Regions from separate parts of the Spirosoma sp. KCTC 42546 genome, predicted to be linked through region 2. Evidence: riboswitches for the same ligand, from Rfam matches in the RefSeq annotation. Region 2 holds a riboswitch; each other region holds the start of a gene.
What was found. Region 2 has a riboswitch for S-adenosylmethionine ahead of EXU85_RS28675 (O-acetylhomoserine aminocarboxypropyltransferase/cysteine synthase family protein). Riboswitches for the same ligand answer to the same signal wherever they lie in the genome.

Region 1 (3,277 bases), 770 kb from region 2:
TTTTGGTGGTGGGCGACTCGTTTACGTCGGGTCACGGTCTCAAATCAGCTGACGAACGGTACGGGAATGTTCTTAGCGAAAAATTAGGTACCAAAGAGTATGTAACATACAACCTCGGTATATCAGGCTCCGATACGCGTGATGAATACGCTCGGCTGGTAAAGTTTGGCAAAACGCCTGACGTGTTGGTTTTGCAGTATTTCCCGAACGACATTGAAAAGGTAGCCCGCGATCATGGGTTAGTTCCTGCTGGATTTGAGCCGTATTCGGATATGCCCCGCGCTGTACAGTCGCTGTTTATTAAGTCGTATTTGCTCAATTATTTATACTGGCAGTTTCCACACGGTAATTTTGCGCCTTTTGATACATACGCCCGCACTGCCTACGGCACACCGGCCATTATTAACGACCACTTAAGCGACCTTAACAAATTCATAACCTACGCACAGGAGCATAATTCCCGCTTTTACGTTGTTATGTTTCCGTTCTCGCACAATATTGAAAAAACAGCTGTGTACGTTAAACCTGTAGTTGACTTCTTTCAACGCAGTAACGTACCCATTCTGGATGTTGGTAAACTCATGGGCGATATTGCCCCGAACGATCGGGTTGTAGGCCGTAATGATGGCCATGCCAGTGCTCTGGTGAATCAGCGTGTGGGCGATGCTTTGTTTCGACTTATGCAGTCGAATCCGGGTACTGTTCAGGCGCCATCTGTTAACAAGCAAATAAACTAAAAGTAGACATGGAATTTTTGCAGGACATTTTCAAATTCATGAAGCAGCGCAAAAAATGGTGGCTGGCTCCGATGATTATTTTACTGTTACTCATCGGTGTTCTAATTGTTATTGGTGGCGGTTCTGCCGTTGCTCCATTTATCTATACGTTGTTTTAAGGCATGGATGTTACCGAAAAAGTAAAGGCCCAGCTGGTCATCGTGACTGGTCTGGTTGTGTTATATTTTGTGTTTAAATCACCCTGGTGGCTTTATGCAGCAGCAGCCGTTGGCTTGCTGAGCCTGGCTATTCCGGTAGTTGGTGATTTGATTGTGAAGGCCTGGTTCAAAGTGGCTGAAATACTGGGAAACATCAATGGCAAGATCATTTTGTCGATCCTGTTTTTTGTGTTTTTATGGCCAATTGCGTTGCTGTATCGCCTGACGTCGAAAAATCCGCTGGATATTAAACGGACGAACGAAAAGTCGTTTTACAACGAGCGGAATCACCAGTACACGAAAGAGGATTTGGAACAGACCTGGTAGCTATTGTTGATGCGACTAGATTAGCTGTAACTATCATAGAATCAATAGAATCTTAAAAATAGGGTATGCTGCGTGTCGGCGTACCCTATTTTTGTCTATTTTTGTTGTAGCTTATCCAGAAAGACGGAGGGAACGGACCCGATGATGTCTTGGCAACCAACCAACTCCAGGAACTGGTGCCAATTTCCTCCCGCTTAGTAGCGGGATAGATAAGTAGCCTTCTGCTATCTGTCTTTCTGTAAGTCATTTTATCTTTTTGGACTTTTTTAAGTGTGCTGGTTGTTAGTAGCCCTAATAACCAAGCCTTCTATAACTCGCTTTTGAAAACGATATACGAACTCCTCCACGAACGCATCCTCGTCCTTGATGGTGCGATGGGTACGATGATCCAACGGTATAACCTGACTGATGCGGATTACCGGGGTGAACGATTTAAGGATTGGCCACATGATCTGAAGGGTAACAACGATTTGTTATCGTTGACGAAACCGGATATAATCAAGGCGATCCATAAGCAATATCTGGAAGCAGGTGCCGACATTATTGAAACCAATACTTTCAGTGGTACAACCATTGCCATGGCCGATTACCACATGGAGGAACTGGCTTATGAACTCAACTATGAATCGGCCCGGATTGCCAAAGAGGTAGCTGAGGAAATTACACGTCAGAATCCGGATAAACCGCGCTTTGTCGCCGGTGCTATGGGACCAACGAACCGTACAGCTTCCCTGTCGCCGGATGTGAACAATCCCGCCTATAGGGCTGTTACGTTCGATGATTTGGTCAATGCGTATTATGAGCAGGTGAGTGGTTTAGTGGATGGTGGCTCAGATGTGCTGCTAGTCGAAACAATCTTTGATACCCTCAATGCGAAGGCAGCTATGTTTGCCATCGACAAATATTTCAATTTAAATCCGCAGAAGACGGTTCTGCCCATCATGATCTCAGGCACCATTACCGATGCCAGTGGTCGTACATTATCGGGGCAGACGACCGAAGCGTTTTTGTACTCGGTTTCCCATTTGCCCCTGCTCAGTGTAGGCTTAAACTGTGCGCTTGGTGCTGCCTTAATGCGGCCTTACATTCAGACACTCGCAAAAGAAGCACCATTTTTTACGTCAGCCTACCCGAATGCGGGCTTGCCTAATGAATTTGGTGAGTACGATGAAACGCCGGATATGATGGCGGCTCAAATCGAAGATTTTATTAAAAGTAGTTTCGTCAATATTGTTGGCGGCTGTTGTGGCTCTACACCCGATCATATCCGTGCTATTGCGGATGTGGCGGCTAAATATCCGCCCCGGCAATTGCCGGAAGCTGAGCCTTATCAAAAGCTGAGCGGCCTGGAACCCCTGAAAATTACGGAGCAAACCAACTTCCTGAATGTTGGCGAACGAACGAACGTAACAGGGTCAAAGAAATTTGCCCGGCTCATTAAAGAAGGGAATTTCGATGAAGCCCTGAGTATTGCCCGTGGCCAGGTTGAAGGGGGCGCGCAGGTGATTGACATCAACATGGATGAAGGCATGCTGGATTCGGTGGAGGCCATGAAAACCTTCCTGAACCTGATTGCTGCCGAGCCCGATATTGCCCGTGTCCCTATCATGGTCGATTCCTCAAAGTGGGAAGTGATCGAGGCTGGCCTGAAATGCGTCCAGGGAAAAGCCATTGTGAACTCCATCTCCCTAAAAGAAGGCGAAGAGGCATTCATTGAACGGGCACAACTCGTTAAACGCTATGGTGCGGCTGCGGTGGTAATGGCGTTCGACGAAACCGGGCAGGCTGACTCCTACGAACGGCGCATTCAAATCTGCGAACGGGCGTACCGGATTCTGGTCGATAAAGTCAAATTTGCTCCACAGGATATCATTTTCGATCCCAATATCCTGACTGTAGCAACGGGTATCGAAGAGCACAACAACTACGCCGTTGACTTCATCAACGCAACGCGCTGGATCAAGCAAAACCTGCCGCTAGCCAAAGTGAGTGGGGGCGTATCGAATATCTCGTTTA
Region 2 (3,277 bases):
TAAACACATGCATCACCCGAATGTCCACTTTTATGATTTGTCGCCGGATGATTACCTTAATTTTAATCTTATAAGCGACCAGCGCTTTAACGTGATTATTGTGATGAGTGTGGTTCAATACTATCGGAACACCGCTGAAATTGAACAATTACTGAAATCAATAAAACAAGTAGCTGCACCTAATGCCAAAGCGCTGATTTGCGATTTGATGGTAGGCGGGAGCGTACTGAAAGATATATGGAGTATGATCGGAAGGTCATTCAAACAAAGGCAATTGCTCGCTACAATAAAATTGTTGGTTCGCCTACGACTGTCTAGCTACTATGCCGTTCGACAGAAGAATGGTTTTTTGACTATACCTCAGCAGGAGTGGTTACGTATTTGCCGGCAAGTGGGTTTAAATGCTAATTTTATTGACGAACCTTTAACCATGCAACAGGAACGTCGCAACTTACTCATTCAATTTTAAGTAATCTATTGGTTAAGTATCGACACTGATCAGATAAATATCACGTCGTCAATCACATCGGACCCCATGTCTTTATTGACTAGCTGAATAAGTTTCTGCTTGGCATTAACGAGCTCGTTACGAAGCGGAGCCGAACCAATTTCAATGTGAAGCTTCCGATCGCGAACGTAAAGTCGGTTTGTACGTGAGGCAATAGCTGGACCCATCATACGCCCCCAGAAGGCTTCCAGATACGTTTCATTAAACCGAGTCTGGAGTTGATACGCCTTTAGCAACTGCCCGATTGCGTCCTTCAGGGTCGTAGTGCCAGCTACCCGGGTAGCATTTTCGCGATTATAGCGGTACGTCTGATTCATTGGGTGGGATGTCTTACCACAAAAGTAAACAATGAATTGACTTAATGAATGAACACAGATCAGCAAAAGCGAAAAAATGTGTTATCGGATAGAAAAAACAGACCACGTTTGGATTCGCGCTATTTGGCTAGTATACTTGCGACATCAAGTCAATTGTTTCGCACCATTTTTAGCCTATCGGTGCACGTTGATTTATAAAGAAGTGGGGAGAGATCAGGCTCTGTGAACCACTGGCAACCTACCACACGGCAAGGTGCTAACTCCTGCCTAAAGTTATTTTAGGGACTATAAATCGGAACTCACATGCTCTATATTCAGCACTGTATGCCCCGGGGGGCCTACTAAGTATGACTCACTAACCGCTACGAAAACCGGGAGGGTTTGTCGTACCAATTAGTTGCGGTCAGTCCCTAGTATTTTCTATCGAATCATGAAAATACCCAGCCAACTGGTTGCTGCCCGTATTTCTACAGAAAACTAATTACACGATCCTAAATCACTAACTACTAAACTCATGTCTGAACTTCATTTCGATACGCTCCAGCTCCATGCTGGCCAGGAACCCGATTCGGCTACAAATGCCCGGGCTGTGCCTATTTATCAAACAACTTCGTTTGTTTTCAATGATTCGGCACACGGGGCCGATTTATTTGCGCTGAAAGCCTTCGGGAATATTTATACCCGGATCATGAACCCTACCTCCGATGTCTTTGAAAAGCGTATCGCGGCTCTTGAAGGGGGCGTAGCTGCGTTGGCAGTTGCATCGGGACAGGCGGCCCAGTTTATTGCACTAAGCAACATTTTGAGCGCTGGTGATAACTTCGTGACGACCTCGTTCCTGTACGGAGGTACATATAATCAGTTTAAAGTTTCGTTTAAACGGCTGGGTATCGAAGCCCGTTTTGCGGATGGTGATAAGCCTGAATCCTTCGCGAAACTGATTGACGAAAACACAAAAGCAATTTACCTGGAAACCATCGGGAATCCGGGCTTCAATATTCCCGATTTCGACGCCTTTGCCGCCCTGGCTAAAGAACATGACCTACCCTTGATCGTTGATAATACATTTGGTGCAGGGGGCTACCTTTTCCGTCCTCTTGAACATGGTGCGGCCGTTGTTGTTGAGTCGGCAACGAAGTGGATTGGTGGCCACGGCACGAGCATTGGCGGGGTAATTGTCGATGGGGGCACGTATAACTGGGGAAATGGGAAGTATCCGCAGTTCAGCGAACCGTCGGAAGGTTATCATGGGCTCGTGTTCAGCGATGTGTTTGGGGTAGGTGGTCCCTTTGGCAACATTCAGTTTATTATTCGTGCCCGCGTTGAAGGTCTGCGTGACTATGGACCGGCCATTAGCCCATTCAACTCGTTCCTGCTACTTCAGGGCCTGGAAACGCTGTCGTTACGAGTAGACCGTACGGTACAGAATGCGCTGGCGCTGGCCCAATGGCTCGAACAACACGAGCAGGTTGAATTCGTAAACTACCCGGGTTTGGAAAGTAGTGCCTACCATGACCTAGCCAAAAAATACCTAAAACGCGGTTTCGGCGGTGTATTCTCGTTTAAAGTGAAAGGCAGTAGTGAAGCCGCTGACCAATTTGTTAATAGTCTGAAACTGGTCAGCCATCTGGCCAACGTTGGTGACTCAAAAACGCTAATTATCCACCCGGCTGCTACAACGCACCAACAGTTGAGCGAACAGGAACAGGCTAGTGCTGGCGTTGAATTAGGTGTATTACGGGTGTCAGCGGGCATTGAATACATTGATGACATTAAAGCTGACTTTGAGCAGGCGTTTGCCAACATTGCCGAACCGGTATTGGGTTAAACAGTTCGTAGTTTGAGGTTTGTAGTTTCAACTACAAACCTCAAACTACGAACTACAAACTATAAACTTGATTGAATCTCCAGTATTACGATTATAAGTATTCGTTCGCGCTCGAATCGGGCGAAAGCTTGCCGGGTTTTCGGCTGGCTTATACCACACGCGGTACACTCAACGAAGATCGGTCGAACGTTGTATGGGTATGTCATGCACTGACCGGTAATGCCGATGTGGGCGATTGGTGGGGAGGCATGGTTGGTGCGGGAAAGTATTTTGACCCCGAAGCCAAGTCCGGTGTGGGGCAGTTTATTGTATGCGCCAATGTACTTGGCTCATGCTACGGTTCTACAGGACCGCTTTCCGTCAATCCCATAGGCGGAAAGCCTTATCACCACGATTTCCCCGCTATCACGATTCGTGATATAGTTAATGCCCTCGACTTACTTCGACAGGAGTTGGGCATCGAAAAAATCCATACCTGTATTGGCGGCTCAGTAGGTGGGGAGCAGGCACTGGAATGGGCTATTCTACAGCCTAATTTAATTGAAAACCTAATCGTTATTGCAGCCAGCGCCGTGGCCTCTCCGTGGTGTATTGCTTTCAATGAAGCACAGCGGATGGCTATTG
Region 3 (3,277 bases), 1.7 Mb from region 2:
GTTAGGCCCGAAACTCATGAGCCGTCTTGATAGCCATTTGCAAATTCTGAATCGGGATATCCGTACGTACGGTGCAATTGGCACCCAGAATCACCTGGGTTGGTGCATCCTTTAGGACCAGTTCCACAGCTTTCTTAACATCGGCTGGCGTACCAGTCGACAGCACCCCATGCCGGTCAATACCGCCCATAACCGGCCGTTTAAATAGATCAGCCGCCTGCGTGAGCGATAGGGGTTTGCCTTCTGCGGCAAGCGGCACATTCACGATCTGGCCGGGGTAGTCGTGAAAGCGGGGACCAAATTCGGCGTAGGCACCCTCGTAATCGCAAACATGCAGGATATTGAAGGGTGTCAGCTGCGCTACTTCTTTATGAATCAGCATATCGTAGTTCTTGATAACCCGATTAAACAGCACACGATCGGCCACGGCACTGGCTTCCCCGCCCTGCGAACAAGTGTAGAAACCATCCACGCCAGCGCGTACAGCCGCCCGTACATAATTCATAACCGAGAGTGTAACATTTTCCATACCTCGACTTACCGCTTCGGGATCTTCCTGCACATGCTTCAGTAATGTCTCTTTGGGTACGGCCTGTTTGGCCATTTGATACGGTGAATACATCGTTGGCAGGATCAATGCCTCCGACTTTGCCGCCTTCACCAACCCTTTAATGATATATAAACTGGGAGCAAACCACTCCTCGGTAAGGACCGGAATTTTTGCCCAGTCATCTGCCGTTTTCACCTCGGCCATTTTCGGGTAGCTTTGCTCAAACTGGATCTTCACGAAATCCATGCCCGTAGCCCGGAAATAATCAAGATGAGCCTTGATGGCAGCATCGCCCGTTCGCTGTTCGGGTGGGAAGTGCAGGAAAAAGCCAGCCGGAATGTAGTTCGGGTTACCTGACTTATCGAGTACCTGCAACATCAAATCACGCTTCGATTTGGCAAGTGCGTTTGACCGGGCAAATCCTGTTGACATAGCCCCAACGGAAGCCGCAGCCAATGCAGAAGCGCCAATAAAATCCCGCCGACTGATTGAGTTTGATACCTTTTTTTTCATGTGCTTTGAGGCTATTACTAGTTATGGGGATACAATGAGTTTCAAGATAATTGATAACGGGTAAGGCAATTTGGTTCTTGAAAGCAAGTATACTAATTATAACCAACAACCCAAGACAATATATTGATTAACAGACAATTACCCTAAACTCTATCGAGTTATACTATTTATAGGCGCCCATTTATTGCATTAATCAATTATAATTTTGATCGCAATCAAGACAAAATCTTTTTTCTACAAAATTTATAGATCAAGTTTGGAAATATAAAAATAGCCGCTTTACCTTTACAGCATCTTACAATTACTACTGCTCCGGCAGCCCGGCTGCAAAGTAGCTTTGGATTTATAAAGAAAGGGGGAGAGACAGGCTCTGCGAACCCTTAGCAACTTGCCAGTTGGTGATAGTGCTAACCTGCCTACCTAGTTAGGAACTATAAATTTACAACCGCCCCGGCGGACAACCATGTCTAGTCAATTTTCGTCCCGAAACGCAGAACCTATTCTGAATCTGCATCCTGTAGCAAAGCCACCTTGTTGCTGTTGTCACTAACTAGTTCCTGCTGAACGGATAGGTCGCGTTTACATCATTCCTTGGGTTTTATACCTGCCTGATTCCGCTCATCTTGACCTAATCATTGAACCAATTATCCTACTTAATCCATAGAATAAAAACATTTTTCCAATTCAATCTTCCGTATGAAAACAACTACGATCGCATCACTCGTTGGCTTTGGAGATACTCTTCTGAAGGCCCGGTTAACTCGCCGAATCCTCGTCGACATAGCAGCATGATAGATTTTCATTTACGGTATTCTGTCCCCGGTAGGCCGTTTGAGGCAGGTTTTATTAGAGCGTTAGTCCACCGTAAACAGAATGCCAAAAACTGAATACAGTCAACCAGAACAACTAAAACTCGCTTCGGCGAACCAACAATGAAAAAGACAATCCAACTTCTGTTCGGCCTGACGGCCCTCTCGCTGGTTTCCTTTGCTAACCCAGCCCCTAAAAAAGTCAAAGAAGCTACCTACAAAGTAGATACCCAACAAAGTAAATTGGCTTGGACAGCCAAAAAGGTAACTGGCGAACATTCAGGAACAGCCCCCATCAGTACTGGCTCGCTAGCCCTGGAAAGTGGCAAATTGAAAGGCGGATCATTTGATATTGACCTAAAGGACCTGACGGTAACGGATATCACCGACGCTGCCCAGAACGCCAAGCTGGTAGGTCATCTTAAAAGCGACGACTTCTTCTCGGTTGAAAGACACCCCACTGCCAGGTTCGTGATTTCGTCGGTGTCGCTTACTGGCAATAACACCTATGACGTAACCGGTAAGCTAACAATTAAAGGCATCACGAACGATATCAAGTTCCCGGCGCAGGTTAAAACCGAGGCTGGTAAGCTTACAGCAACCGCCAACGTAACGGTCGACCGAACCAAATATGATATAAAGTACCGATCCAAGAACTACTTTGAAAATCTGGGCGACAAAACGATTTATGACGACTTCACCCTCGCGATTACGCTCGTAGCAACGCCATCGGGAGCTGTCGCCAGCCGATAAGAATAGGGAATGTTTCGCCACTTCATCAACAACTAAAAATCAATAAATCACCCGATCCCATGAACAAACCTTCCTCTTATTTTTTGACAATCTGGACGCTGTCTTCACTAACGTATATGAGCACCGTTAGTGCACAATCTACTTCCTCTTCAACTGATACGTTAACGGATGCCATCGTTCGTCGGGTTCATAAATCTGCCCTGACGATTGATCCTCATCTCGATATTCTGGTCGATTTTAATACCCCAGGCAACGACGCTGGCACGGATACCAAAGGCCAGTTTGACCTTCCCAAACTCGAACGGGGTGATCTGGATGTAGCCACGGTGGCACTGTTTGCAGGCACGGCCCAAAAAACGCCCGAAAACATTGCTTCGGCCCGGAAAGAAGTGGATACGAAACTGGCTGCCCTGCGCCGGTTCGTAAGCCAGCACCCCGACCGACTGGAGTTTGCCTACACAGCCGCTGACCTGGAACGTATTCCGGCGAAAGGAAAGCACGCCATTCTACTGAGTTTTCTTAACGCCTTTTCGCTCGGAAAAGACATCGCTCAACTCCCAATCCTTTACCGCGATGGTGTTCGGGTGTTTGGACTTACCCATGCCGGAAACAACGACTGGGCAGATTCCTCCCGGCCTTCGCCTGGTTTCGG

Region 1: it holds a riboswitch for S-adenosylmethionine, as region 2 does, so the genes downstream of both, metH (methionine synthase) here and EXU85_RS28675 (O-acetylhomoserine aminocarboxypropyltransferase/cysteine synthase family protein) in region 2, are expected to answer to the same signal.
Region 3: it holds a riboswitch for S-adenosylmethionine, as region 2 does, so the genes downstream of both, EXU85_RS21700 (YceI family protein) here and EXU85_RS28675 (O-acetylhomoserine aminocarboxypropyltransferase/cysteine synthase family protein) in region 2, are expected to answer to the same signal.

What each region holds. Positions count from the first base shown of each region.
Region 1 covers NZ_CP041360.1:6,249,463-6,252,739, reverse strand. Annotated here, with positions in the region: gene EXU85_RS25800 (SGNH/GDSL hydrolase family protein) at 1-737, shown strand, start outside; gene EXU85_RS35505 (DUF5989 family protein) at 746-895, shown strand; gene EXU85_RS25795 (SxtJ family membrane protein) at 899-1,261, shown strand; SAM riboswitch class I at 1,370-1,477, shown strand; gene metH (methionine synthase) at 1,582-3,277, shown strand, end outside.
Region 2 covers NZ_CP041360.1:7,021,210-7,024,486, reverse strand. Annotated here, with positions in the region: gene EXU85_RS28685 (class I SAM-dependent methyltransferase) at 1-469, shown strand, start outside; gene EXU85_RS28680 (DUF721 domain-containing protein) at 499-825, opposite strand; SAM riboswitch class I at 1,015-1,119, shown strand; gene EXU85_RS28675 (O-acetylhomoserine aminocarboxypropyltransferase/cysteine synthase family protein) at 1,340-2,653, shown strand; gene metX (homoserine O-acetyltransferase) at 2,725-3,277, shown strand, end outside.
Region 3 covers NZ_CP041360.1:5,278,411-5,281,687, forward strand. Annotated here, with positions in the region: gene EXU85_RS21690 (LLM class flavin-dependent oxidoreductase) at 1-30, shown strand, start outside; gene EXU85_RS21695 (uroporphyrinogen decarboxylase family protein) at 2-1,063, opposite strand; SAM riboswitch class I at 1,404-1,503, shown strand; gene EXU85_RS21700 (YceI family protein) at 1,996-2,625, shown strand; gene EXU85_RS21705 (dipeptidase) at 2,685-3,277, shown strand, end outside.